2 regions of the Paenibacillus sp. RC21 genome follow, and region 1 is predicted to be linked to the other one. Evidence: riboswitches for the same ligand, from Rfam matches in the RefSeq annotation. Region 1 holds a riboswitch; the other holds the start of a gene.
What was found. Region 1 has a riboswitch for cyclic di-GMP ahead of ABIA61_RS19170 (transglutaminase family protein). Riboswitches for the same ligand answer to the same signal wherever they lie in the genome.
Positions count from the first base shown of each region.

Region 2: another riboswitch for cyclic di-GMP. It lies ahead of ABIA61_RS11510 (glycosyl hydrolase); the one in region 1 lies ahead of ABIA61_RS19170 (transglutaminase family protein).

Region 1 is NZ_JBIYCS010000006.1:42,442-57,570, reverse strand. It holds gene ABIA61_RS19235 (copper resistance CopC/CopD family protein) at 1-1,171, shown strand, start outside; gene ABIA61_RS19230 (YcnI family copper-binding membrane protein) at 1,219-1,968, shown strand; gene ABIA61_RS19225 (stalk domain-containing protein) at 2,341-3,588, shown strand; gene ABIA61_RS19220 (winged helix-turn-helix transcriptional regulator) at 3,696-4,079, opposite strand; gene ABIA61_RS19215 (NAD(P)H-dependent oxidoreductase) at 4,267-4,941, shown strand; gene ABIA61_RS19210 (response regulator) at 5,163-6,311, shown strand; gene ABIA61_RS19205 (sensor histidine kinase) at 6,419-7,075, opposite strand; gene ABIA61_RS19200 (sensor histidine kinase) at 7,108-7,641, opposite strand; gene ABIA61_RS19195 (histidine kinase dimerization/phospho-acceptor domain-containing protein) at 7,658-7,906, opposite strand; gene ABIA61_RS19190 (hypothetical protein) at 8,330-8,890, opposite strand; gene ABIA61_RS19185 (TIGR02328 family protein) at 8,874-9,281, opposite strand; gene ABIA61_RS19180 (DUF445 domain-containing protein) at 9,323-10,579, opposite strand; gene ABIA61_RS19175 (AraC family transcriptional regulator) at 11,302-12,189, shown strand; cyclic di-GMP riboswitch class I at 12,289-12,369, shown strand; cyclic di-GMP riboswitch class I at 12,412-12,493, shown strand; gene ABIA61_RS19170 (transglutaminase family protein) at 12,546-13,313, shown strand; gene ABIA61_RS19165 (collagen binding domain-containing protein) at 13,527-15,129, shown strand, end outside.
Region 2 is NZ_JBIYCS010000003.1:377,718-392,846, forward strand. It holds gene ABIA61_RS11455 (O-antigen ligase family protein) at 1-654, shown strand, start outside; gene ABIA61_RS11460 (WecB/TagA/CpsF family glycosyltransferase) at 659-1,429, shown strand; gene ABIA61_RS11465 (O-antigen ligase family protein) at 1,435-2,877, shown strand; gene ABIA61_RS11470 (lipopolysaccharide biosynthesis protein) at 2,883-4,262, shown strand; gene ABIA61_RS11475 (glycosyltransferase family 2 protein) at 4,285-5,124, shown strand; gene ABIA61_RS11480 (glycosyltransferase family 4 protein) at 5,111-6,298, shown strand; gene ABIA61_RS11485 (glycosyltransferase family 4 protein) at 6,292-7,440, shown strand; gene ABIA61_RS11490 (glycosyltransferase) at 7,469-8,569, shown strand; gene ABIA61_RS11495 (UDP-glucose dehydrogenase family protein) at 8,575-9,903, shown strand; gene ABIA61_RS11500 (hypothetical protein) at 10,075-10,224, shown strand; gene ABIA61_RS11505 (sugar phosphate nucleotidyltransferase) at 10,513-11,889, shown strand; cyclic di-GMP riboswitch class I at 12,056-12,136, shown strand; gene ABIA61_RS11510 (glycosyl hydrolase) at 12,117-13,742, shown strand; gene ABIA61_RS11515 (PD-(D/E)XK nuclease family protein) at 13,792-15,129, shown strand, end outside.

The DNA of each region.
Region 1 (15,129 bases):
GGACACAAGTGAGCGGCAGAAACATGATCAACAGACAGGCATCACGTTACCACACTGGTCCGCACTGCTATGGAGCGGCTACGGCATCACGTCTGTCGCCATCCTGATCAGTCTGCCGCTTCAGGCATCCTGGGATGCCGGGGTTTCTATCGGGCAGGGCTTTTCGTTCCCGATTCTTGGAGAAGCCCTCCAGTTCACGGGGGCGGGACAAATCTGGTTTATCCAGATGATTCTCGTACTGGTACTGAGCGTAGCGCTGATTTACGCGCTGGATCACAGCATTTCTAACCGCCAGCGCCGTCTCTGGGGCTACGGCTCCGTCGTCCTGACGCTAGGCCTCATGCTGTCCAAGGCCTTTATAGGCCATCCGGCGGCGGCTACCCATCCGGCTCCAGCCATCGCAGCGGACTTCGTCCATCTGGCCGCGGCAGCCTTCTGGATCGGCTCACTTGCCGTCATGGCGTTGTGCCTGCCTGCTGCCGTTCCAGAACTGCCCGTGTCCGAGCGGACAGCTTTGCGGCAAGCGGCCTTGCGCCGCTTTGCCGGCTGGGGCATTGCCACGGTGGCGGCGCTGCTCGCCACCGGCATTTATGGAGCCGTGCTGTACGTCCCGGCTCCATCCCTGCTGCTGAACACGTCCTACGGACTCGTTCTGCTTGGAAAAACAGCGCTGCTGCTGGTCATGCTGGCCTTCGCGGCCAGCCAATTTCGCAGCGCACGGCAAGCGGCGGCAGCCAAGCGTGCCGCCGGGGGCTTGCGCATCGAGCTGTCCATCGGCCTGCTCGTGCTACTGTTGGCGGCGGTGCTCACCCACCTTTCGCCTGGTCAGGCACCTGCGGTACCGTTTGAGGAAACTCGCACCGCTGGCAAATATAACGTCACGCTGGCGGTTAGCCCGAATATCGTGGGCAGCAATGAATTTAAGGTAACCGTGCGGGATGCCAAAGGAGCCACCGTACAGGGAATCCAGCAGGTCACACTGACACTCGTTCCGGACGCCCCTGACAAATCCCGACAGGAATTTGTTCTCCCTGCGCGGCAGCAGCAGCCATTCCTTACTCAAGAGCTGCTGACCGCTGAAGGAACATGGGCTGTACAGGTACATGCTCTGACCGCATCATTGGATGCAGTTGACGCCGAATTTACTCTGCATGTCAGCCCAGTAAAATAACCTAGGACACGTAATTACAAATCTTTCAAACTAAAGGAGCTTTTTATATGAATACAAGGATTCAAATGGTAAAATCGAGATTTTCCAGGCTTGCGACCTCCATGGGTCTGATTGCAGCAGGTGCTTTACTTTTTGCGGGTATGGCCAGTGCCCACGTGACGGTCAAGCCTTCCGTTTCACAGCCTAACGCTTGGGAGACGTACACGTTGAAAGTACCTGTAGAGAAAAACATTCCAACAACCAAAGTGGCTTTAAAAATCCCGAAAGAGGTCGTTTTCAAACAGTACGAGCCTGTACCAGACTGGAAGGTAGCAACCGAGAAAGACAGCTCCGGCAAAGTAACCACCGTTACCTGGACGACCGACGAAGATGGCATTCAAGCGGGTCAATACATGCGTTTCAGCTTCGTAGCACAAAATGCAGACCGGAATACTGAAGCCGCATGGAACGCTTTCCAATATTACAGTGACGGAAGTATCGTGGAATGGACAGGCGATGAAGGAAGCAACAATCCGCATTCCATTACAAAAATCACGGCAGATGCCACCTCCGAAGCTTCGGCACCTTCCGCAGATCATGGGCATGATTCGGCTGGTGCAGCCGCAGGCCATGCAAGCACAGACACGGCTAAGGATAGCAGCAGCCCGGCACCCGCTTCGAACAATGCTACCGAAGCCGCACCTGCCGCTGCTGCCCCTGCCAGCTCTGCCGTACAAACGACAGCACTCGTTCTGTCGGTCATTGCAGTCGTGCTTGGTGCAGCAGCCGTCGGTATTGCGCTCAAGCGCCGCAGGTAATTTTTAATTACGAATATATATAGAAGTTAGTTATATGAATGTATGAATTATATGAGTGGTAAAAAATAAAAAGCAGGCACCTGTATTAAGGGTACCTGCTTTTGTTCTATTCCTTATTAAGCTTGCAATATTTATGCAGCAATTAAGCATCGTCCCTAGATTTTTTTTTATTTTTCATTTTCCTCATCAAAGATTTTTAATTCAAAGTCGATTACTCCTAAGTAATCGACTTTTTTGTATTTTGCATAGAATTCGAAACTGTATGTACGAACTTAACATTCACCTATCTATCGTTTTTTTTGGTAAAATGGTAGAAACCTCACGATTCTAACATGATAGCTTTGTAATCTATGATGCATAGGAGAGTATAGGATGAAAATCGTAAATAAGGCTCTGTTATCCAGCGCCATCTTTCTGAGCGCCGCCGCAGGCATCTATAGCCCGTCTGCACAGGCAGAAGCGGGGCAGGTCAGCATTGTGCTGGACGGATATCCGTTACCGTTCCCCGTACAGCCCGCAATGATGAACGGCACGACCATGGTCCCTTTTCGTGCTATTTCTGAGGCTCTTGGCATTACGGTGAAATGGGATCAAGCCAGCCAAAGCATTACCGCTACAAAATCACAAGGCTCTGCAACCAAGCAGGTGGTGCTGAAAATGAGCAGCCGCAATGCGACAGTCGACGGGCAAACGGTGCTACTAACAGCCGCACCCCAAACCGTGCGTGGCAGCACAATGATTCCGTTAGGCTTCTTCGGGCAGCAGTTTGGAGCCACAGTCAACTGGAATCAGGGAACGCGGACTGTATCCATTACATCGCCGCGTGAGCCTATGTATACAGTGGGATTTTATGCGCTATCTTCCTTCGACCAAAAATCCAAAATACCGGATTTTAACGCGGTAGCCTTCGGCTGGAGCCGAATTGATGCGAACGGACAATTTACGACCAGCGGCAAGGAATACAAATGGCCTCAAGCAGCCGACACCGTGACACCAGAGTCCATTGTACAGGAGGCAGACAGTCAGGGGACTTCCCCTTACCTGATGGTCTATTCTGGAGACGGCAATCACGAGCTGACCAAAGTTTTGGAAAATGCACAGCTTCAGGAGCAAACTATTTCCCAAATCGTTAGCACCGCCACTGACAAGCAATTCAAGGGCATCACGCTGGATCTCGAGGGGCTGGGCTGGAGCGGAGATAAAGCCAAGGCGCGTTCAGACTACAACGCCTTCATCCAAAAGCTGTCCGCCAAAGCGCATCAGGCCGGACTCAAGCTCACTGTCGTCCTGCACCCGCTGAACAGCTCTTACTCAGGTTACGACTACAAGACACTGGGTAATCTGGCGGACGATTTGATCATTATGGCCTATGATTACGGACAAAAGGCAACGCCTGAGCCACTCGATAAAGTGGACGAAGCCATTCGACTGGCTTTGAAGGAAACTTTGCGGGACAAGCTGATTTTGGGGATCTCTATGGGTAGCGAAAAAGACAGCACCATCAACGCCAAGATCGGTTTGGCCAAACGCTATGACCTGAAAGGCATCGCCATCTGGCGGCTGGGCATCATCGGAGAAACCGCCTGGACGAAGATGAACGAATCTATCGAGTTCAAATAAGTAAACCTCACAATAACGTCTCGCTCTTATTCCGCCCGCTAATGAATTTCATGCATCTTCCATGCGAAGCTCATGAGATCATCAACGGGCTTTCCTCATTTTTCACTTCAACAAGAAGGCTCCCCACACTTGGAATTTGCCGCCACAGGCTCGCAGGTCTGTTGCCCATAGAAGATACCCCATTCTCTCATAAAATCCAGCAACGGCCTCAACGTATCCCCCAACGGAGTAAGCGAGTATTCCACACGCGGCGGATTCTCGTTATAGATTTCACGGTGTACGATACCGTCACGTTCTAGCTCACGCAGTTGCAAGGTCAGCATACGCTGCGTAATATTGGGCAAGGTCCGTCGAATTTCGTTATACCGGCGCGGTCCCGTGGTCAAATGATATAAAATGACTCCCTTCCATTTTCCGCCTATAACCCCTACCGTTTTCGCTACCGGACATCCAAAGTTCACGCTGACTGTATTTTCCATCTCTTGCGTCATGGTTTCCCCTTCTTTCTACCGATTGTAGACCCGAAATCTCAGACTTATGACAAGGAACAAATATGTGCGTACTTGTTCCTGCGAAAAACTTTTTATATGATGACTATACATTCGATATCAGCTCTCATTATAGTAGCAGAAAATAAATGGAGCACCAACTTAACCCAAAACGGAAGGAGTACACTTCATGTCCAATACATCAGCTAAAAAACAGGAGATTCTGGATGCCTTTCTGTTCAGACATGCCACCAAGGAATTCGATCCTGATCGCATCATACCGGAGGAAGATTTTCAATTTATTCTCGAAACCGGACGACTTTCCCCAAGCTCTGTCGGTTTTGAGCCGTGGCGATTTGTGGTCGTACAAAATCAGGCATTGAGAGAAAAGCTGGCTGCGGTTTCAAGCGGGGGCCAAAAACAGATCCCTGCTGCCAGCCATGTTGTCCTGATTTTGGCACGCAAGGATGTTCGTTATGATTCCCCGTATGTGGAGTACATGTATAAAGAGATTAAAGGGATGTCCGAGGAAGACTTTGCCTCACTGCCGGGCCGATATAAAATCTTTCAGGGTGAAAATCAACGCCTGCTGGAAAACGAACGTACGTTATTCGACTGGGCTTCCAAGCAAACCTATATCGCCTTGGGCAATATGATGACGGCGGCGGCTCAGATCGGCATTGATTCCTGCCCGATTGAGGGATTTAACTACGATCAGGTGCATGCCATTTTGGAGGAAGAAGGACTGTTGGAGAACGGACTGCTGGATATTTCGGTCATCGCTGCCTTTGGTTATCGGGCCCTTGAACCCAAGCGGGAAAAATCCAGACTGCCGCTGGAACAGATCACACGCTGGATTCTGTAACTAATTATCCCCCTATTAGACAATGACACTGGAACATAACAAAATAACAAACAGGCGGGCTTGCGGCATTTCATCTTAATCATGAATATGCCACAGCCCGCCTGTTTCATGTGATCATAATGATTCGTTAAAATTTTTTCTATTTCGATACTTTGTTTATATCTGGAGCTAAGTTATCATATATAATGGTATGTATCCGATTAAAAAGGAGTAGACTATTTGTGGGGAGATCAGATAAATTCACAAGAATTATTCTTCTAGATGATGAAGAGCTGGCTTTAGATTATATGAAGCGTCTATTTAGTAAAATTGAAAACATACATATAGTAGGTTCATTTATGAATCCACTGGCAGCAAAAGAGCAAATTCTTCTCGAAAATATAGATGTAGCTTTTCTCGATGTAAGCCTGCCTGAAATGAACGGCATTGAGCTAGCAAAGCAAATTCAGGTTGAAAAACCTCGTCTCCATATTGTATTCGTAACGGCCTACAATGAATATGCCATTCAGGCCTTCGAAATTAATGCACTGGATTATTTGATCAAACCAGTCACCACAGATCGCCTCATTAAGACCCTAAACCGTATTCTGGAACGTGATGGTCACCCTGCGCTCCAGCCTTCCATTGGTCCTCCTCTCCGGTTACAAGTCTTCAGGGAAGTCGCGGTTGAATTAACAGATCAGCAGTTAACGGCTATACAGTGGCGAACAAAAAAATCACAGGAGTTGTTTCTATACCTGCTTCTGCACCATGACCAGTTGGTTCGAAAATCAGCACTGATTGAATTGCTCTGGTCGGAGCATGATGAGGAGAAGGCTTACTCTCTTTTATATACTGCTGCTTATTACCTCAGAAAAGCTATGGGCCCATATAAGGACTATTTAAAAATTGATAATACCAGCGGCGGATATATTCTGAATACGACAAACATACTACTGGATAAAGAGGAATGGGAGGACAGCCTGACGTCTGCTCCGCCGATTAGCCAGGAAACGATTGATGACTATACCAAAATAATGAAGCTATACAGAGGCGATTATTTACAAGAATACGATTATTGGTGGGCTGAAAGCGAACGTCAAAGACTTCAAAAAATGTGGATAGCCACCTCATTAAAAATGGGAGAATGGTATAACAAAAACGCTCAGCCTGACAAGGCTATCTCTCTTTATGAGGATATCTGTAACCGACACCCTCAAGCAGAGGATGCGTATTGGGGTTTGATGAAAATATATGCGGATATGAAAAAGGATACCTTGGTTAGCCAGTGGTATGATTTATTATTATCCGTTCTATGGGAAGAACTACATGTGAAGCCAAATGAACAGATCACCGATTGGTATAATCGATGGAAAATGGCGCATGTCTAGTTGCGTGCGTCAACTAACAAGCTGCAACCTATATATGATACGGATATCATGCAGAAGCGTGCTTTTTCCAGCCGATCCTGCATGATATCCGTACTTGACAAAAGCCGTCAGTCTTCTTTTTTCTTCTCGCGGGGAATATGAAAGCTGACGGTTGTTCCTTGATCGGGATGGCTGCTGATATGCAGTCCGTCACCGTACATTTGCTTTAGGCGCCGATCTGTATTTAGCAAACCGACTCCTCCTTCTTCTTTATTCTGATAGGTCAGTATATTGTCCAGCTTCTCCTGATCCATGCCCACTCCATCATCTGAGATTGCTATTTCTGTACCCTTCGCATGATCCGTGATACGAATACGCAATGTCCCTCCACGGATACGCTTCAGAATGCCGTGTCTAACGGCATTTTCCGCAAGTGGCTGGATCGAAAGGGGCGGGAGATGCAGGCTCAACTCTTCATCCACTTCCCAGACGATATTCAATCGGTTTCCAAAGCGCTCCTTCTCGATATACAGATAGGATCGAAGGAGTGCCAGCTCATATTCCAGTGAAACGACACGATCCAGGTTTCGGGAATTGAAGCTCCCTCTTAGGTATTTTCCAAATTCCTCGATCAGAACGATCATTCTTGCTCCATCCGTCTCACTCAACGAAACGATCGTATTCAAGGTATTAAACAAAAAGTGCGGCCTGATTTGTGCCTGTAGCCATGCGGCCTCCATACGAAGTCGTTCACTTGCGGATCTCTTCACTTGCGCTCGCTGCATACTCCATATAAGCCCCCTCATCCCCCGGTATCTCACCGACTACAGGGGAATGATCCAGAGGAAGAGTGAACCCTCAAGGTTCCCCCGTGCAGCTCAATGAGCTGCTTGCTGATGCTTAGCCCCAGTCCCAGCCCGTCTCCAATCACCGTCAAGTGTGTCGTTCCCTGTTCATAGGGCTGGAATATTCTCTGCTGCGTCTCCTCATCCATGCCAACTCCCGTGTCCCGAACGTGGATATGGGCCATCCCGTCCCGAATATCTGCTTGAATCGAGATCATTCCTGCATTCGTATACTTGACCGCATTATGGAGAAGGTTGAAGAAGATTTGCACCAGCCGATTCTCATCCGCCAGCACATTGGGGAAATGATCTGGAATCGAGATAACCATTTCCAACGATTTACCATCTGTCATGAACCGGAGCATGTCCAGTACACCGGAAGCTACCCCTTGGGGCTTCAAACTTCGTTTTTCCAGGCGAATATCCCGTTCTCGCAGGCGCGTTACGTCAAGCAAATCATTAAGCAGCAGAGACATCCGCCGACCCACGGTGATGAGCAGCTGCATGTTGCTCCTGTTCCGTTCATCCAGGGTATGGGTCTGATTTATCCAGCACAGACTGCGCTATATTGATCATTCCGTGCAGAGGATTTCGCAATTCATGTGAGGTATTCGCCAGAAAATCATTCTTAACCTGATCAGCTCGCTGCAATCTGTCCGACAAACTTCTCAGTTCGGTGTTCGTTTGGAAGAAGTGTTGAACCAGTATGAGGCGAAGCCCAGGAAGGACAGCACGACATCCCAAGGGTAGTATGGAAGATAATTCCACCATATCATTTTGAAAACGCCCCACAATATGCTGGACCCGGCGCTTATGGTAGCTAGCAATAGAAATATGGCGTCTTTTTGACCTCTGAATATCTTAAGAAAGGCAAACAAGGGAATGATGACACCAAACGTACTTCCCTGAAACACCATTATCAACATTAGATAAGAACGGATTTCCTGTGAAGGTATAAATAAAATCAGGATGGCAAAAAGACACTGTCCCACGAAAACAGTCTGAACAATTCTGGACCTGCCCAATAGTAACTGCACAACCCTGAGTATGCATATATGGCTGCCCATATAGGAAAGCAAATGTATTTTAAGTGAAAGCGAAACACGCTCAGTAACAGCTTGTCATCGTTCATCATGATGGTTAAAACGGTACACACCACGATACCTGAAAAATAAAAAATAGAATAGCAGCTTTTTACGAGACGCCATAAAAAAGATGGCACCCGCATACATTCCATGGAGCAGCAGAATACGGAGAGAAACTTCCTGTATGCTGTTCAGGATGATCAGCCACCTGGCCCTCGCTATTTATTAACCGCCCGTTTACAAACAGGTTGGATGCGGTGTAAATCGACGGAATTCGAAGCCCGTACAGTGGTGCTTTTTGGGGATCAACCAGGATTAACAGACGATAGCTCCCGAAGCCATATGCAGTAGAATCAGGTGAATGCAAATCAGCATTCCATTTTCCTGGAACACGAATCCACTGCTGCTCCTTCGCTGGTAAGGATTTTAAAAGATCCGGTTTTGATAGATTTCCTGCATAAAATCCCCATTCTCCCTTTAACGGAATAGTCTCACGGCCCTGCAAATCCCAGCCCCGCAAGTCCAATACTCCTTTTTTGGCCTCAGGATACTCCTGTCCTTGATAATAATGAAACCACAGCATACGGAAACCAGTGATCACAAGCACAAATAACAACGTAATCAGGAATATTTTTCGTTTAGTCATCATGTTTTTATACATTCGATCCATTTCTTAAATTTCCTGTACCGTGCTCCACGATCAGAATACCCTTGGAGGCCAGATTATCCAGGCATTCCTGCATATAAGCATCGTCATGCTCCGCATACGCGCCGACAGCTTCCAGTTCCTCGCCAAGCCCTGTCGCCCACGGTTCGCACTGCTTGCCGCGATACAACGGCTGCTCCCATAGCGGATCAACGTTGTAACCGCGACTTTTCATTTCGTCCATGATGAGCTTATGGTAGCGGACGAGCAGCATCGGGTGATAGTCGAACACATAATTAACCGTAGCATGTCGCTTTTCCCACCCGTTCCCACGCAGTGCACAGCACTCGCGGTGTTGCCCCAGCAGTTGCGGCCGCGGCAGCTTGTCGATCAACTCTTCGTGCCAAAGTCTCATGCTTCCACAACCTTATCTGTAGCATTTTCTTCTCTAATGAATCAACCGATCAGCATACGGGCACCTGTCAGGACAATACCGATCAGGAAGCCCGTAACCGCGCCGTTAATACGTATCCACTGCAAGTCCTGCCCCAGCTTGTCCTCCATCAGAGCAATCAGGGAATCGTTATCCATTTTATCTACATTTTCGCGTACCAGATTACCAATCCGACTGTGGTTGGCTTCCACCAGCCCGGTAATGCCTGCCACAATTCTAGAATTGATCTTGTCCAGCAGCTCGGTATTCCCTCTCAAATCAGCCAGCATCCGATCCAGTAGCGGCAAAATATAGGTCGGCACATAGCTGCTATCTTCCATATAGCCCAATAAACGTACGCGCAGCTCTTCCATCTTATGAAGCACCGACGCATCGCCTTCCCAGGTACCCACGAGGTTGTTTTTCCAGCTGTTCAATCCTTCCTGAACCGTATCTTTCGTCGCCAGACGGGTCAACTGTGTTTTCAGACCATCCAGCACGGCCTGACGGCGTGGATGTTCTTCCCTTTGCAGCTCCGCAACCTGATCCAGCAGGAAATGGCGAATCATTTCACCCATGCGCTCTTCGTTCAGATAGCCAAGGAACGCATTCAGGGCGAATTGCATCAGCCCGCTCACTTGCAAACCGCTAATAGCCTGCATTCCCAAGGTACCCAGCGTGTAGCCCGTTTCCGGCTTCAAAAGCCAGGATTCAGCCTGCTCCAGCGAGTAATCCAGCGCGCGGCGGTCATAGCCCTTCTCACTGGTTTGACGGGCAAACGCCTCCAGCAGCGGTCCAGCGTCGAAGTCTGTCACCTGCCGCTTGATCTCGGCCGCAATTACCGGGGCCAGCTCCGCAAGCGGAAGCGACCGGACCAGTCGTTTGGCGAGAACATCTATGGATGCGGCCGCTTCCGGCGTGCGCAAGCCCTTTTCCACACCATCCAGCATCAAATCGGCCAGCCGGATATCGGCAATTTTAGATGCGATACTGTCTTTGTTAAGCAAGTTATTTTCCACCGTACTCACCAAGGTACTCGTTAGCTTGTCCCTATTCTTGGGAAGAAGCGCCGTGTGTGGAATCGGAATGCCCAGCGGGTGACGGAACAATGCGGTGACGGCGAACCAGTCTGCCAGTCCTCCGACAAGTCCTGCCTCGAAAGCACCTGCTAACAACCGAGCCCAGCCATATTGCTGAAAAGGCAACATAGCTGCAAAGCCCGCTCCCAGAATAACGAGCGACCAAGCCGCTGCTGTTTTCGTATTTTTTGGTTTTCCCATCCTATAATCCTCCAAACTGACTGTCGAGTAAGTGAAGCCCTATATCTGTATTACCCATCATATCATTGCCTGTATGAATTCCAAAGCTAACGGCACTCTATTTCCTATTATATTAGAACACACCGGAGCAGAAAATCACGCAAATAAGTGAATACACTCTTTGTGTAATTTTGTACTTTTATGCTGTTATTTATCATATGATTTGCATATATTTACAGTACACTAATCAGCATAAAAAGAGTTCATATATCTCCCTCGTGCACCTACATATTTGTGAACAAAATCACAACATTGGACCCAATCTAATTTTCTTCACGATAAGCCTAATGAACTATTTCGATAGAACAAAGACCCATTTTTTTCAAAACGAAAGGATATGTGCGTTGGAAGGTGGAATGGGCATAGAATACCTTTAGCATCCTGTCCTGGATTTTATTCCAGAATTGAATTGAACCCATGGCATCTCCGAATTTTTTCAACATGATTTAACTTTTTCATATGGATGAATGAGTTAAAAATATGGAGGAAACGAGGCTGTTTTCACCATATTAGTACACCTGAATTCGAATGGAAAATAATTCAAAATATTATTCGCTACATGCATTTATGTGATGTGATAAAATAAATCGTATTAATAGGAAATCATGTGTAAACCACCATTTTATTTGTTAAACAAACAGTGATTAGCTTGATAAATTTGCTCTTTTGTAAAGGAATTGGACATGACAACAGACCAAAAAAACAACGGAAACGGGACCCCTTGGAGCAGCGATCCAGTCGTCATTGCATGTACTCCCTCCGCTTTTGCCAAGCGATCCCTTTTTTATATACAGGAAATAGGCTATTTCAAAAAAACATCTGTTTATGCCATGGAACGGAAGGAACTCACCTCGTTTCTGCTCGTTTTTACGTTATCAGGACAAGGGGAATTACTGTACCGGGAGAAAAAATACATATTGAAGCCTCATGATATGTTTTTCGTTAATTGTGAGGAATTCGTACAGTACAGCACCGCTGGTCATGAAGCATGGGAGTTTATCAGTGTAAATGTGTACGGCAATCTGATCGACAATTTCTACGAACAATTTGCCAAGCACAACAAGCCTGTAATATCACTCAACGATCCATGCACCATATTGGACAAGCTGCATTCCCTGTTATGCGTACAATCTGACAGAACTCTTTCTGCTGAGCTGCTTACATCCAGACTCATTGGTGAGTTGCTGACGTATATTTTGCAGCACCCCTATGATCATCCGTATGTAAACCAGGATACGATCACCGAGATACGCAAGGTTCAGCAATATTTGGATCGATCCTACAGTGAACGAATTACGCTGGATTCGCTGGCAGACATGTTTGAGTTAAACAAATTCAATCTCGCTAAAAACTTCAAGAAACAGATCGGATTTTCTCCTATCGATTATCTCATTAATGTCCGCATCACAGCGGCTCAAGGCTGGCTTAAAACCAGTGACGAATCCATTGTGGATATCGCACGGTTTGTAGGTATTCCCAACACCAGCCATTTTATCAACCTGTTCAAGGAACATGTCGGAGAAACCCCACATTCCTTCCGCAAAAAATGGGGGAATCGAACCAAACTATAAACTCATCTATCAGATGACTTTGTCGAAAAACAGAGAAAATCTAAGATTGTGCTTGCCTAATCAGAAGCCCAACTGATAGAATGATAGATATAGACTGTTCAGGATAAATGGCAAACCTGTCGAAAGGCAGGGACGCAAAGCTACAGGGCCTTCTTTTTAAGATGGCAGCCAGCTACCGGTTGGAGAGGCTTTTTGTCGTGTCTTTTTTTCCTGAAAAACTTTATACGATAATAGCAAACCTGTCGAAAGGCAGGGACGCAAAGCTATAGGGCCTTCTTTTTAAGATGGTAGCCTGGCCGCCGAAAGGAAGTTTTTCTATGAGGAAAATGTCATTTTTTTTAATAATTTTAGTTTTTTTGTTATCCATCCCCCTACATACGACAGCGTTTGCTGCCGAAAGTCAGGCATGGCTGAATCAAAACAACGTAAACCACGGTATTGTTAGTATACGTTATCCTGTCAAGTCCAATGTCAAAACCAAGATCGTAATTACCAAGGATGCGGAGAAATACTCTTATTATCTGAATTCGAGCAAATCTGAGGAAGCATTCGCTCTTCAAATGGGCAATGGCAATTATAACATTCGTTTATTGGAACAGCTAACTGGCAATCAGTATAAAGTGATAGGTGAAGAAACGGTCCAGTTAAATTTGAATGACAGTAAAACCATATACCTCAATTCTATTCAAAATATTGACTGGAGCGATACGAATCAGGCGATTCGGAAAGCCAAGGAATTAACCAAGGGTGCAACGACAGATGATGAAAAGGTGAAACGTATTTACGAGTATGTCATTAGTCATATTAAATACGATTCCAACCAGCCTTTCAACCTATCAACAGACTACCTTCCACAAATTGATCGTACAATAGTTTCGCAAAAAGACATTTGCTATGGATACGCTTCACTGTTCGCCGCCATGCTTCGAAGTGTGGATGTTCCAACGAAGCTGGTTATGGGTGAATCCTCCTATGTGAAAACTTACCACGCCTGGAATGAAGTCAATATCAACAATCAATGGGTTATCATTGACACTACAGTAGATGCCGCTCTAAAAAGCGGAAAACAGAAGTTTGCAATGGCCAAAGAACCCTCCAAATATACAAAAACAAAACAATATTAATTTTTTTTGTAGAAAGCCCTGATCACTGCGATCAGGGCTTTTTTCTATTCTTGTTGAGAAATTGTTGAGATAAGGAAGGTATTGTATATCTAGTCAGTCATTTAAAAACTAAGATGTTGAATATACTATTTCCGGGACAAGAAAGAGGGGGGAACCAAATCCGCCCGGGTACTTTCCATAATATTATGATGAATAGGAGACTTACTTAAGAGTATGAGAACAAAAATAAATGTAACGATCATTGTGCTATTGCTTATTTTCCAAAGCTTTTTTAGTGCAGCGCTGGCTTACGCAGACACTTCGACCGCGGCTGTACCAGAAAGCGCTGTAAGCGATACTGCGAATACAGTTATGGAAGATGTATACGGTATTCCGAACCCTGAACCATTAGAGGCACCTCCCAGCATAGCTCCCATGATTCAGGCAGCAGCCAGCTCAGTTCAAGCAGACAATATTTTAACCAAGCTGATCTTGACGGATGAAACCGGCCGTATCATTGATGCTGTGGATAATCCTGGCGTACGTGTGGACATTGGCGCAGCAGTCCAGCTGAGCTATGAATGGGAGATTCCGGACAATCAGTATAAAGAAGGCGATACCTTCACCTTTAACTTACCGGAACAATTTGAAATTTACACAGATATCTCGTCTCCGTTGATTTCAACAGATGGAGAGGTTGGTACTTTTACGGTAGATCGCCAAGGGAAAGTCATTATGACCTTTAACGATTACGTAGAGAATCATTCCAACGTAAGCGGAAAACTGCAAGTAAAAACCGAGTTCAGTAAGGAAGTTGCAAAAGGCAGCACAGAAGTCATTATTGCGACTCCAATTAAGATCGGGGTTCAAACATCCATCGTCAACATCAAACCCGTGTCCGGTCCCCCAATAAGTAAACAAGGAAAAGCTAACGGCAAAAACAAGATTGACTGGACCATTAATGTGAATACACAATTGGACACCGTAAAGAATGCGATCGTAACAGACCCGACTCCTCAAGGGCTGGAGCTGTTGCGAGACTCCTTCCAACTGTATAATCTGCAAGTCAATATTGACGGCTCGACGGTAGTTAAGGACCCAATCAGTGGGGACAAGTATACGCTCGAACCAGATCAAGCCGGTACGGGCTTTGTTATTCGTTTTAAAGACGAGAGCATTAGCCAAGCCTATCAGATTCAGTATTCCACAGATATTACAAGTGACGAAACCCGTTTCTCCAACACAGCTACTTTTTCGGGAGACTCTATGAATGGTGTCTCTGCTAACGCTACCGTGCAGGTTGATCGCGGAGAATTTTTGTCCAAGAAGGTGGAAAGTTACGACCCTGTTACACAAACGGTATCTTGGGTGATCAAGTACAACTTCAGCGAAAAGAAAATACCTGCCGACAAAGCCTTGTTAAGTGATCGGTTCAACAACAGTCAGGTATGGCTTCCCGATTCACTTGAAATATACAAAGACGACACTCAAGAGGTGCTTCCATCCTCAGAATATACCGTCTCCCCGGTTACGAATGATTTGGACAGCAACGGCTTTGATCTCCAATTCAACTCCGATGTGGATACTGCCTATACCATTCGTTATCAAACGAAAGCCAAAGAACGTGTATATCAAGATGATAAGGTAACGAACCGTGTGACTTCAGGTGGAGTCTCTAAGGATGCCACCGCACAACTTAAAAGTGGAATTATTATTAAAGAATCCAAGGAGCCAAACTACAACGCAAAATTCATACCTTGGGTTATTACCATCAATGAAGATCAATATACTATGAACGATATCGTCATCAAGGATGTATTTCCCAACGATGGCCTGG
Region 2 (15,129 bases), on a different contig from region 1:
CAAGCTGCCTTTTATTATACGGTGCTGGCGCTGAACTTTTTGATTCTGATTGCCACCGGTACACGCGGCCCGATTCTGGCACTGTTGCTAATGTTTGCAGTGTATCTGTTCGATATCGCCAGGCAGTATCTCAAGGGGAAAGCCAATTATTTGCTACCGCTGGCCGGATCGTTTTTGATTGCTCTGGGGGCGGTGGCCCTGCAATGGAACAATTTAAAAAAACGCTCCTTCGAGCGGGAGACCGATACGGGAATTGATCTGTCGGGACGCTCGGAGGCATGGGAATATTTCTTGAACAGAGTACAGGATTATCCGTGGTCAGGCAGGGGTCTTGGCGCGGTGACGGTTGCGAACGACGGGACGTTATTCAAAGGCTTTGTCGTGCCGCATAACGAGTATATACGCTTTTATTTTGACACGGGATATATCGGTTGCGGGTTATTGATGCTTTCATTGCTGGTCGTGTTCGTTCTCATTTACCGGTCGCTTGCCAAGCCAATCAAACCTTATTTTGCAAGCTTGATTGCGGGCTTTCTGATTTATTCGTTTTCAGATAACACGTTGTCGACGGTTCAGATGATTATTCCATTTTGCTGGTATTTGAACGCTTTATACCAGACATCTACTCAAACCGATTTTCGCAAAGAGAAGTGATACGATGAGCAGAGTGAACATGTTCGATGTCAACTTTGATAATTATGATTTTAACGATCTACTCGAATTTATAGATACTTCTATTGAGCATCAGCGTCATTCCTACATTTTGACCTGTAATGTCGATCATGTGATCAAGCTTCGCAAGGATGATGAATTCCGCAAGGTATATTCCGATGCAGGAGCTGTGGTGGCCGATGGAATGCCAATTATATGGGCGTCCAGGTTGCTGAAAAAGCCCCTCAAGCAAAAGGTGTCAGGCTCCGATCTGTTCACCCGGCTGGGGGAGGCTTTTGAGGATCGAGGCTATCGGTTGTTTTTTCTGGGTGCGGCGGACGGTATTCCTGAGAAGGCGATGGTCAATCTTCAGGAGTCGTACCCAAACATGAATGTAGTGGGTTGTTACTCTCCTTCCTATGGCTTTGAGAAAAATGAGGAAGAGAACAGACACATTGTCCAATTGCTGCAAGAGGCCCGCCCGGACATCGTTTTTGTCGGCGTAGGCGCACCTAAACAGGAAAAATGGATTTACAGATATTACGAGACATATCGCGCTCCGATTTCGATAGGGGTAGGAGCTACGTTTGATTTTCTGTCGGGAAATGTGAAACGTGCACCGGAGCTGATGCAGAAGACGGGATTTGAATGGTTTTGGCGGTTGTCTCAGGAGCCTAAACGTTTGTGGAAAAGATACTTGATTGAGGATTCCCAGTTTCTCGTTCTGCTGTTTAAGGAAATGTTCAAGCGGAACCGGGTGAAGGGAGGTCAGGGGTGAGAAATATGACTCGGCTGGCAGATCAGCAGGTTTCCGTTTGGTTAGGAAATCGGCGTGGAATCGGCATGATCGGCATGGGAGTGCTGGCTTGTATGCTGCCACTCGCCATCGGATTTGTCAGCGCTAAGATGAATCCCACCATGAGCCAGCAGGGAGCCATATTGCTGGCACTCGTTTTTCCGGCCTTTTTGCTGGCGATCATCCAATCGCGGATGCTGATTCCGTACACACTGATGGTGTGGGCAGTAGGACCGGAAATCCGGCGCATTGCAGACTGGCTGGAGGGAACGTATCACTCGGTGTCCTTATTGAGCTTGGCACCGTTGCTGGTCAGCAGCATGTTGATTATTCCTGTGCTGCGTGGCATTCATCAGGCGGAAAAGCCATTAACCCGAATTGCTGTGTTTTTTGGTATTGAACTGGCCTACGGAAGTGCGGTCGGCTTGTTCAAAAATGGTATCGTTTTTGCTTATGATTTGGCCAACTATGTGATTCCTTTGCTACTGCTGCCTTATTTTGCGATTAAGCCCATGAAAGCGAAGGAGCTGGACCGTCTGCTGCATTCATATGCCAACATTGCCGTTCTCGTGGCGATTTACGGCATTATTCAGTATTTGACGGTGCCTCCATGGGATGCGTTTTGGATGAATAACGTAGAGATGAATTCCATTGGTATACCAGAGCCGCTTCAAATCAGAGTTTTCTCATTGATGAACTCGCCTGGTCCCTGCGCTATTTTCCTGGCAATGGCGCTCGTACCCATGATGATGGAAAAACGGTGGCGCGGCACATTGGGATGGATCGGGGTCCTGCTGACGGTCGTTTGTCTTTTGATCACGCTGGTACGTTCGGCTTGGCTGATTGCATTCGTTATGCTGCTGGCATATATCCTCACTTCATCCTCCAAGGGAAAGTGGAAAACCTTGTTTCAACTTGCTGTCGTTGGCCTCCTTCTCTACATCATTGTTCCGAAGCTGCCGGGAGCAGAAGGTCTCGTGGCCCGCATGCAAACGTTGACGGATATTCAACAGGATCATTCGTACAATGAACGCCTGGATCTGTTGCATACGATGCTTCCGGCCATTGTCGGTAATCCGGTGGGGCAGGGGATCGGGAGTGTAGGAATTGGAACCAAGCTAGATAACGGCGGCGATCTCGGTGAACTTGGGATTATGGATAATGGCTATATTGCCATTTTTCTCACCTTCGGTATTTTCGGAGCGTTCTTTTTCTTCGGTGGTCTGTTCGTTATCGTCAAGCGCCTCCTTGTGCGCATTGCCGAGCGAGATTCCAGCCAGCCTTATATCAGACTGGCGTTGGCTACGTGGGCCGGAGCTGTAGCCAGTCTCATATCGGATAACGGTTTTCCCGGTATGCGCGGCTATCTGATCTGGATGATGATCGGCATAGGACTGTGGGCGAAAGATGTCATCGTGGAAAGAAGGTAAAGGCTGTGCAAAACTTACAAACATTATCCGCACCTGTCCGGACACTATGGTCCACGGTGGTTCGCTTTGCCAAGAGCAAGGATAGCAGCTCGGCAGCAGTCAAAACGATGATATTCAGCATGCTGATTCTCGTCGTAAACATGCTGACTGGCGTGCTGACGGCCCGATTCTTGGGCCCTACCGGACGCGGGGAACAGACCGCGATGGTGAACTGGTCCCAATTTCTTGCCTTCTGCATGAGCTTCGGTGTCCCGTCCGCGTTGATTTACAATGCGAAAAGGAACCCGGAGGAAACAGGCAAGCTGTACGGCCTCGCCTTGCTACTGGCGACGATGTTCGGGGGCTTGGCGACACTTATCGGCGTGTTCCTGATTCCTTATTGGCTGCGCTCCTTTTCTTCATCGGTCATCCTGTTCGCCCAATGCTCCATGATGATGTGTCCGCTTATCGCGATCTCACAGATCAATAATGCATTGCTTCAGGTCCGGTCGGAATACAAGCAGTACAATTTGTTTCGGTATCTTGTGCCGCTGAGTACGCTGCTGGGTCTGGCGATCCTGATCCTGACGGGTCAAATGAATCCGTACACCTCAGCCCTGGCCTATTTGCTGCCAGGTTTGCCGATTTATATCGGTGTCACGATTCGAATGGTTCGGCTGTACAAACCGAAGGTGAAGAACAGCTGGACGCAATTCAAAAATCTCTTTACCTACGGCATGGGCTCATACGGCAATGATCTCATGGGGCAGGTTTCTACTTACATTGATCAGATCCTGATTGCGGGTCTGCTCAGACCGGCTGATCTCGGCTTATATGCGGTAGCGGTCAGCCTGGCCCGGATGGTGAATGTATTTTCAACCTCGATTATCGTCGTGCTCTTTCCCAAGGCCTCCGGGTTAAACAAGGAGGACGCGGTTGCAATAACATTCCGGGCATTTCGGGTGACTTCAACAGCAACGATTCTGGCTGCCACGATGCTGATGCTGATTGCTCCGTTCGTATTTACATTGCTATATGGTCAGGAGTTTAAACAAGCGCTTACGGTATTCCGGTTACTGGTGCTTGAGGTTGCTATCAGCGGAGGAACCATGGTGCTGGCACAGCAATTCATGGCGCTGGGTAAGCCCAAGCTGGTTACCATCCTACAGGGTGTCGGATTGGCGCTCGTCATACCATTGCTGTCTATACTCGTTCCGAGATACGGCTTGACGGGTGCAGGGATAGCAATGCTGTCTTCGGGGATTCTACGGTTCGGTTTCATTTTATGTAATGTTAAATTCGTTCTGAAAATGAAAATTCCGAGACTGCTTATTTCCAAACAAGATATTCAATGGCTCCGATCAACGATGTCACACTACATCCGGAAAAAGCCAGTTAACGGTTAGATAAAGAAGGAGGCACCCCCTAATGAACCACATGTCTAGCGTTCCCGCGGACAACCGGATATCCGTAGTTATTATCGCTCAGGATGATGGCACTCGAATCACAGCCGCCATTAAATCCTGCAAGCCCTTTGCGGACGATATCGTCGTCATTGACGGAGGGAGCAAGGACAATACGATTCAGGTAGCTGAATCATTGGGCTGTCGGGTGTTTTCCAACCCATGGCCCGGTTATGCGAAGCAGCGCATGTTTGGTGTTGAAAAAGCCGAATTTGATTGGATTTTCCTGATTGATACGGACGAGGTTGTAGATGCGGAGCTTCTTGGAGATTTGTTGAAGGTCAAGGAAACACTCCATGATCCGGCCAAAGCATATTCTGTGTTTCGAATTGGTGATTTTCTGGGCAAATGGATGAACAAAGGCGAGCATTTGGTTCGTCTGTACAATCGGCGTATTTACGGCATTACGAATAGTCTTGTTCATGAAATGCCGGATGTAGCCTCTTCCCAGATCATTAAACTGGAGGGTGTGTTATGGCACTACGGCTTCCGCAGTATCAGTGATCATATGACCCGTTTTAACAAGTATACGGACCTCGAAGCTGAGACGGCCTTTAACAAAGGCAGATCCTTTCGGATTTCCAGGCTGTTGTTGCGACCTCCGGCCCGCTTTGTGCAGAAGTATTTTGTCCAAGGCTTATACCGCAAGGGATTGGCAGGTTTTGCAGTAGCGGTCTTTTGGGTAATGTACGAGTTTCTGGTCTGCTTCAAGCATTATGAGCTGACGAAGCGGCGAAAAAAAATAGAGATTGTGGAAGACGGACAGACCGAGCAGAAAGGAGAAACCAGCTATGTCGTACAATAACGGATTTCGCATTGCAGCAACAGGGCTTAGCTGGCCGTCCCTGCAGCCCGGCGGATTAAACACGTACTTCAAATCCATCTGTGAGCAACTGGCGGAGCAAAATACGCTGGATGCTTTAATCTGTAGCGATGAGAAGCCGCAAGTACCTGAAAATATCCGAATTCATTCAATTGGCAGCAAGCAGCAATCCATCTGGAAGCGTCGAGAGCTGATGCAAAAATATGCAGCAACGCTGTTCGACAAGCAGCCGATAGATGTGCTCTACTCCCATTTTGCCCCCTATGGTGTCGGCCCGGCGCTGGAGGCGAAAAAACGGGGAATTCCGGTAGTCACCACCTTCCACGGCCCATGGACGGAGGAAATGAAGATTGAAGGGCAAGGCCTCAAGCATCTGCTGAAAACAACGTTGGCCAAATCCATTGAAATGAAGGCTTATGGTCTGGCGGACAAATTTGTAGTGCTGAGCGAAACCTTTCGGGATATTCTGCATGAGCATTATAAGGTTCCACTCAGCAAAATCCATATCATTCCCGGTGCGGCGAATGTAGAGAGGTTCCATCCGGCAGAGGATCGGGGGATGGTGCGGGAACGGCTGAATTTGCCACAGAATGCGACGATTGTGCTGACCGTCCGTCGTCTTGTTAACCGAATGGGACTGCTACAGCTGCTGGAAGCATGGCGGCGGGTAACCGAGCGTCATCCTGATCATCTGCTGCTGATTGGGGGGAAGGGACCTCTGATGGAGGAACTGGCTTCCAAGGTGGCAGAATACAATCTTCATAATCATGTGAGATTGCTTGGATATGTATCGGATGAGGAACTCCCCCTGTATCATCAGGCATCGAATATGTTCGTTGTGCCGACACAGGCACTGGAGGGCTTCGGCCTGATTACGGTGGAGGCGATGGCCTCGGGGTTGCCAGTGATGGCGACTCCTGTAGGCGGCAACAGGGAAATTTTAAGTGGATTCCGTCCGGAGCTGTTGTTCCGGGGAACGGACAGCGAAGCCATTGCGGAAGGACTGCTGCGTGTGCTGGATAACCGCGAAGCCCTTCCCAACGCACGGGAATGCAGGGACCATGTCCTGAGCAAATATACGTGGGGACATGTGGCGGAGCAGGTGGAAGATGTGTTCCGGCAGGTCCTTGACAGAAAGGCGGCTGCAAAATGCTGAGAATAGCTTATATCGACCACACGGCAAGATGGAGCGGTGGCGAAGTTGCGTTGTATAACATACTGACGAACATCGGGGAACATATCGACCCGCTCGTGATTTTGGCGGAGGAAGGCGATTTGGCCGATCGTCTTCGGCAGCGCAACATTGATGTACGTATCGTTCCACTGGATGATTCCATTCGCAATCGGGGGCGGAATGCCATCAATCTGGGTGCGCCTGCGGCAGCCTACCGACTGTTGGCTTATGGGAAAAAGCTTGCGCCTTTGCTGCGCGAGGAAAAGGTCGTGTGTGTTCACACGAACTCGCTCAAGTCAGCGTTCTACGGCGCCGTAGCCGCGAAGTCAGCGAAGGTGCCGTTGATCTGGCATATCCGTGACCATATCGGTCCGCCGTACCTGAAGCCGATTGTGGCCAAAGGCATACGGCTGATGTCCCGCTTTTTGCCCAACGGCGTCATTGCCAATTCCAAGTCCACGCTGAGTGCGCTGGAGCTGCCCCCGGACAAAAAGACGCTCGTCGTCTACTCGGCATTTGCCAAAGCGATTACAGCCCGTGATGCGACTGCAAATTCACGTGACGATGACTCGTTTAACGTCGTGTTGGTCGGTAGACTGGCAGAGTGGAAGGGACAGCACATTTTACTGGAAGCGGCGCGCTGTTTTTTACCGGATAAGCGTGTGAAATTTTGGCTGGCTGGAGATGCGCTCTTCGGCGAAGAGGAATACAAACGCCGTCTGGAATCCACGATGCGCGAATACGGATTAGACAACGTCAATTTACTTGGACACGTCGATGACATTCAGGGCTTGATGCAGCGTTGTGATCTGCTGATTCACACCTCCATCACACCGGAGCCGTTCGGGCAGGTCATTATTGAAGGCATGGCCGCAGGGCTGCCGGTGATTGCTTCGAATGAGGGTGGACCCAGGGAAACCGTCGTACCGAACGAAACCGGGCTACTTATTGAACCGGGTGATCCGGCCAAGCTGGAAGAAGCCATCCGCTGGATGCTGGAGCATCCACAGGAACGTCAGCAAATGGGCGATAAAGGGATGGAACGGGTCAAGAAGCATTTTGTTATCGAGAACACGGTTAAGGATATAGTTCATTACTATAAGGGTTTGTTGGCAGGAGTCTGACCGACATTCGCGTTAAAGGATGATTCAGATGAAAATAGCGATAGCACACGATTACTTAATCCAAATGGGCGGAGCGGAAAGGGTGGTAGAGGTATTCCACGATATGTATCCGGAGGCTCCAATCTTCACAACGGTGTTCAGCGACGACCGCCTGTCGAACAACTTGAAGGATGCAGATATTAGAGCCACCTGGCTACAGAACATCCCGGGAGTGAAGGCCAATTTCAAAGGAGTGCTGCCGCTGTACCCCATCGCTATCCGTGATTTTGATTTTAGGGATTTCGACATTGTGTTAAGCTCCAGCAGCGCATTTATGAAAAGCATCCAGGTACCTAAACATACGTTTCACATTTGTTACTGTCACACACCGATGCGGTTTGCCTGGGATTACGATACATATATGGCCCGGCAGTCCAAATCCAACCTGCTCAAAAGCATGCTAAAGCTTTACATGAATCGGTTGAAAACATGGGATGCCAAAACTTCTCGCAACGTAAACCAATTTGTCGCCAACTCTTCGGTCGTCAAACGGAGAATCCTGCACTATTACCAACGGGAGTCGGATGTCATTTTCCCTCCTGTTAATACATCCCGTTTCCAACGTGCTACAAGCATCGGTGACTATTACCTGATCGTATCCCGGTTAGTGTCCTACAAGCGCGTTGACCTGGCGATTGAGGCATTCAAGCGCAATGGTCTCAAGTTGCGCATTGTCGGTGAAGGACCGGATCGCAAAAGACTGGAAGGCATGGCCTCCCCGAACATTGAGTTTCTTGGCAGACTTGAAGACGAAGAGGTCAACAAGCTGATGGCAGAATGCCGTGCGCTCGTTTTTCCGGGGGAAGAGGACTTCGGTATCACGCCTCTGGAGGCGAATGCAGCCGGACGGCCTGTTATCGCTTATCAGGGCGGGGGAGCGTTGGATACCATTGTCCCTAATGTGAATGGTGTATTTTTCCGCAGACATCAGGTAGAGGATGTGCTGGAGGCGGTCGCCAATGTCGAGCAGCATGCATGGGATGTGGACGGTATCATTAGCCATGCACGCAAATTTGATGAAGATACGTTCAAGGATCATTTCAAAAAGTATGTAGAGCAAGCCTATGTGAACTTTCTAAAAGGAGGATGAACGGAATGAAGCTGGCTGTAATCGGTACTGGATACGTTGGACTCGTCTCGGGCGTGTGTTTTGCACATAAAGGTAATGAGGTGATTTGTGTCGATCTGGAGCAGCACAAAATCGACATGCTGAACCGGGCGGAATCTCCTATTTATGAACCTGGCATTGAGGAATTGATCGCGTTAAATCTGGAAGCGGGTCGTTTGGAGTTTACTTCGGATTTGGCCGACGCGGTTCGCCGCTCGGATATCGTTATTTTGGCGGTAGGTACGCCGTCTCTGGCTAACGGTGAAGCTAATCTGTCCTACATTGAGCAGGCTGCTGCTGATGTCGGGAAGGCCATGAACGGGTATAAAATTATAATGACCAAGAGCACGGTGCCTGTCGGAACGAACGAAAAGATCAAGGACGTGCTGGCCCGTCATACGAGTTTGTCCTTCGATATTGTATCCGCTCCGGAATTTCTGAGAGAAGGCTCTGCTATCAATGATACACTCCATCCAGATCGCATCATTATCGGTTTGGACAACACGGGGCTGCGTGAAACGATGGTTTCGCTGCATCAGGTGTTCACGGATAAAATTTATGTAACGGATATCCGCAGTGCAGAGATGATCAAATACGCGTCCAACGCATTTCTGGCGACCAAAATCTCGTTTATCAACGAAATCGCCAATATTTGCGAAAAGGTAGGCGCGGATGTTACCTGTGTGGCTGACGGTATGGGGATGGACAAACGAATCGGGTCCTCTTTCCTGCAAGCTGGGATCGGGTACGGTGGTTCTTGCTTCCCGAAAGACACGAATGCGCTCATCCAAATTGCGGGTAATGTGGATTATGAATTTAAGCTGTTAAAATCGGTGGTCGAGGTTAACACTGACCAGCGTTTCATGATCGTATCCAAGCTGCGTGAATCGCTGGGTCAGCTGCACGGCGTGCCGATTGGCATTTGGGGCTTGGCCTTCAAGCCGAATACAGACGATATCCGCGAGGCTCCGGCACTGGAAATCGTTGAAACGCTGGTTCAGGCAGGTGCTATTGTGAAGCTGTATGATCCGATTGCAATGGAAAAATTCAAGGAGCGCGTGGATCATCCGAATATTGTATGGTGCTCCTCCCCGCAGCAAGCTGCCGAGGGAAGCGACGCGGTCTGCCTGCTGACCGATTGGGAAGAGTTCAAAAACGTCAATCTCTTACAATTGTCTTCCATTCTGCACAAGCCAGTCCTGATTGACGGTCGTAACGTATTTACGGAGGAGCAGATTCAAGGCTCGGGGTTGGAATACTATTCCGTGGGTCGTCCGCGGATGAGTGGGTGGAATCGGGATAAGGTGGAAGCTTAAAAAAGTGACTGTGGTGGTTTTGGAGACGCTACGCGTGCAGATTGTTCTTCCGATTGCTGTTACCCCCGGATTTTCTTTATTGTGTAAAACATTCAAAGGTTAAAATCCGGGGATAAAGGCAAACGCTGCCGCTTCTTCAGAACAATTCTGCCCGCTTCGCTGCTTTCCGCCGTGGAGTCACAATTTTTAACCTCCACCTTATGGGGGGAGGTAGGAAGGGCGTATCCGAAGGAGCGGCGCGGGTGGTACCGCTCCTTCGGATTAAGGCGCCATGCGGCTGCGCCGGGCGCGCGAGCGTCTTTACAGGCTGACCGGACATGAATCGTCCGGTCGTGCTTTTTGCAATAAACGGTATGATTGGCATGATGCATATTTGAGTAGCGCAGGGATGGATTTGAAGCTGGAGAAGCGGAGCGTTCGCCTGAAAGCTTTCCAAAGGAAAGCTCGCATCGGAAGCATTAGCTTAGTGGGATTCTTACATCTAAATGTCTTACACAATCCAAAGAATCCCACGGCAACAGCGATCGTAAGATCAAATCCATCCCGTAGCGGGCTACTCGACCTTGCCCATCCGATCACCTACCCAAATTAGAGAGGAAGTGGAGAGTTATGAAGCTCGTACTTTTGTCTGGTGGTTCCGGTAAGAGATTATGGCCTTTGTCCAACGATTCCCGTTCCAAACAATTTTTGAAGGTGCTGGAGAGTCCGGAGGGTAATTCGGAATCTATGGTGCAGCGGGTGTGGAGACAACTGGGGGATAACGGCTTGTCCGAATCCTCGTTTATTGCAACAGGGAGAGCGCAGGTTGAAATGATTCAGAGTCAGGTTGGGCAGGATACGCGCATCATTGTTGAGCCGGAACGAAGAGATACTTTTCCCGCGATTGCGTTAACAGCCACTTATCTATATTCCATCGTGGGTGTTTCGCCCGATGAAATCGTTGCTATATTGCCGGTAGATCCCTATGTAGAGGATGCTTTCTTTGCTACAGTTGCCCAGTTGGAACATACTCTTCAGGAGAGTGAAGGCAAGCTTGCGTTAATCGGGGTTGTCCCTTCCTATCCTTCTGAGAAATATGGTTACATTATACCTAAAAATGATGCCACACAAGGTAGCACAGGCTACCGCAAAGTGAGCCATTTTCAAGAGAAACCCGACCGGGAGCAGGCGGAGCGTCTGATGGAACGCAATGCTCTATGGAACTGCGGGGTTTTTGCATTCAAATTGGGTTACTTGCTCGATATCTTGGCATCCAAAGGATTGCCGTTGAACTATGAAGAAATGCAAAAGCAATATTCTTCTCTGGAAAAAATCAGCTTTGACTATGAGGTAGTCGAGAAGGAGAAGGATATCGTTGTTCTTCCATATGATGGATTCTGGAAGGATTTAGGTACCTGGAACACCTTAACGGAAGAAATGTCCCATCAGCAAGTGGGCAGAGGCGTAGTAACGGAGGATTGCGTCAATACGAGCCTTATCAACGAACTGGATATCCCCGTGGCGATCATCGGAACGAATGATCTGATCGTAGCTGCCAGCCCGGATGGCATCCTTGTGACCAATAAGGCGGAAAGTCCGCGCATCAAGGAAGTGCTCAAGGCTCATAATCAGCGTCCAATGTACGAAGAGCGCCGTTGGGGTCATTATCGGGTAGTGGATTATGTGAAGTATGACGAGGGCAACGAGGTATTGACCAAGCGAATCCGTGTGCTGCAAGGCAAAAATATCAGCTACCAACTTCATTTCAAACGGAGTGAAATTTGGACCATTATTAGCGGTGAAGCGGAAATTATTTTGAATGAAAAGCTGCATAAGGTGAAGGCTGGTGATGTGGTTCGCATTCCAGAAGGGACGAAGCATAGCATTTTAGCCGTGACCGATGTGGAATTGATCGAGGTACAGACAGGTTCTGAGTTGATCGAAGAGGATATTGTCCGTTTTTGCATGGACTGGGATGAAATTTCCCGTCACCAGTTTATTTCATAAATGAGCATCTTGCAACCATCCTGGAAGATAAAAAAGGACTCATTTATGAAGTTTTTTAGCCCGAACTGTCGAAAATACGCGAAAATCTGTAAATTCATGAACATGACCTATTAAATTTTGGTAAAAAAAAGTCGATACTTAGGGTAAGAAGGAATCCAAACTCCTTCCACGATAAACGCAGCCCTGTTGAAAGGCAGGTACGCAAAGCTAAAGGGCCTTCCGTGAGGATGGCAGCCTGGCTACCGAAAGGAAGAGCGAGAGTGAGCCCCTATTTTACCCCTGTGTATCGATTGATACGCAGTGTACTCCCCGTTGTTATGCTTTTTTCCTTGTTGCCCGCCGGTTTTGGTGAATCTCTGTCCGTGGCGAATGCTGCCACATTACAGCCTGTTAATTCGGACGCTTCTGCTGAGGCCCGTGAACTATACAACTATTTGATCAGCATCTCGGGAAAAAAGATGGTCACAGGTCAACATGATTATTTGGAAAGTCCGGATGAATTAAGCAACAAGGTCCAGAAAATCAGTAAGGCGTATGCTGGTGTACATGGCTACGAGATGGGAGCCATCTCCGGCCAGTCCGCCGCTACGGAGGCAGCGCAACGTAAAAATGTCATCGATAGCGCCATACGTTGGAGTAGAGCTGGCGGAATGGTTACGATGACTTATCATGAACCGCTGCCGGGTAAACCACTGACTTGGGCCAATGTGCAGGCGAAAGTAAGCCAGGCGGAGTTCAATAAATACGTGACGCCGGGTACTACGCAGTATAATCTTCTCATTGCCGATCTGGATAAGGTCGCTGTATCGTTAAAGCAGCTTCGTGATGCAGGCGTTCCAGTATTATGGAGACCTTACCACGAAATGAACGGCGACTGGTTCTGGTGGGGAAACAAAAACAATTTCAATCAGCTCTGGAATATCATGTATGACCGTTTTGTAAACACGCATCAACTGAACAATCTGCTGTGGGTATGGAGTCCGAACGCGCCTAATTCGTACACTGTTCCATATACCCCGAAATATCCGGGGGATGACAAAGTGGATATTTTGGCTGTAGACATTTACAACCATGATTTTAAGCAAAGCCATTACGAAGGACTGCTCGGACTGGCACGGAATAAGCCGATTGCCATTGGGGAACACGGTGAGGTGCCCAGTCCCGAGGTGATGCAGGCTCAGCCAAAATGGGTGTATTCCATGACCTGGGGCAAGATGCTGACCGAAAATAACACGACGGATCAGATTCAGGATTATATGAATGATTCGACAAGCTTGACGCGGGATGATGTGAAAAAAGGGTTAGCTGCGATGAAAGAACCTGAGACGGAGCTACCGACCGTACCGGACACGGGGCCAAACGATCCAACTCCGGCTCCGCCAGTGGTAAGTAAACCAGCCCCGCCTTCCGTTCCGGATATGGTCTACGTGAACGGGCTGCGGGGTGAATATTTTAACAGCATGGATCTGGACGGCACCGCTGTTTTGGTTCGTACAGACAGTAAGCTGGATTATAACTGGCGTGCGGCCTCGCCTGATCCCGAGGTGAAGGCTGATCAGTTCTCGGTCCGCTGGACGGGCAAAATCAAGCCGCAATATAGTGAGACCTATACGCTTACCACGATATCCGATGATGGCATTCGTGTATGGGTAGACGGCAAGCTGGTTATTGATAGCTGGTTCAAACAAAGCTGGACAGAACGCAAGGGCAGCATTACCTTGCAAGCAGGCAAAATGGCAGATTTGAAAGTTGAATATTATGATGAAAAAGGCGACGCAATGGCACGTCTGATGTGGGAAAGTCAGCATGAAGCGAAAGCGGTAATTCCCGGCAACGCTTTGTTTCTTCCTTGATATATACTCTTTCCCCGCCAAAAATTTTGAGGAGAGAGGGTGGAGCACAATGATGAAAAAATGGTTGACCCAAAGGTATATAGTATTATTGGCCGGGCTGCTGGGGGTCGCAGCTATAGCGATGATCGCCTGGTTTATTCATACGCCTCCCAAGAGTGAAGAACTTCAGACGATTAAAGTAGCGGCGGCCAGTCCGGTATGGAAACTCGGTCAGCGGGATGACTCTTCAGCAGAATTTAAAGGTATGGTCGGTAAGGACAATGTCAATATTTCGGCGGCCTCCACCGAGTCGTCTGCTAAAGGAGCATCGTCAGCGATGTCCATAGCAGAGAGTACAACGGCTCCGGTATTGCTCAGCAGTGGAGATATTCCTCCCGGTTTAAATGCGTCCATGAATCCTGAACTATCACTCCAGTACAAGCTGGATCAGGTTCCTCCCAACGGGATGATATTCCGTGTACGGATTTTGGATGCGGGCAAAGCCGTTCCCCAAATGGCTGTATTTTCAAATCATCAGCTGTCCGGTATCATTCAGATTGCCGGGGTTTCCGGCACAGGCAGTGCATATAATTTCAAAAACAACTACGAGCTGTATATCCCCAAAGAGCAATTGCAAAGCGGTGTTAACGTACTCAAGCTAAAGACAGCGCGCTGCCTATACTGCTCCTCTGCTGAAGATAAAAATGTGTGGTGGACTTGGGATGACTTGAGCTTGGAGACGTTAGCTTCACCTGCGACTGAGCCGATACACGGTAAATATATACTGACCGGAACGAATGTGAACAATAAAGAATTTTATTATGATCAGGGTGCAGTAAAACATTTACCATACGTTCTCAAATGGCTGGGAATTGCATATAGCGGCAATGTCATGAGAGTCACATGCGCTAGTAATGTGAACAAGGCATGCACAGACGTGGAAGAGTACTATCAAACGTTGAAGCAGTATAATATGCAATCGTCGGCTTTGTATTTATATACGGGCGATATCAAGCTGCAAAAAGACGGCTCCCTGCCGGAGACGGCCAAGCAGAAATTGCGCGATTATGTAAAAAAATATGGTTCATACCTGCAATATTATGAAGTGGATAATGAACCGGGATTGTTTAACCGCTCGAAAGCAGTCAATCTGGCCGTGGCCAAGTGGCTGAATACGGAAGGTAAGCAATTGGCGCCACATCTCAAAACGGTAGCGCCGGGCTGGGCCTACTGGCCGACGTATTCGACCAAGGCTTGTAAAAACCAAACCGGAGGTACGCTGAAATGCGGCGATCCGGATGGATGGGAGCGGGACCCGGCACAACGTAAACAGCTGGAGGATGTCACCGACCTGACTAACGGGCACGCCTACGGCGAATCGTATAATGAAGAGGGCGGGGGCAGCTTC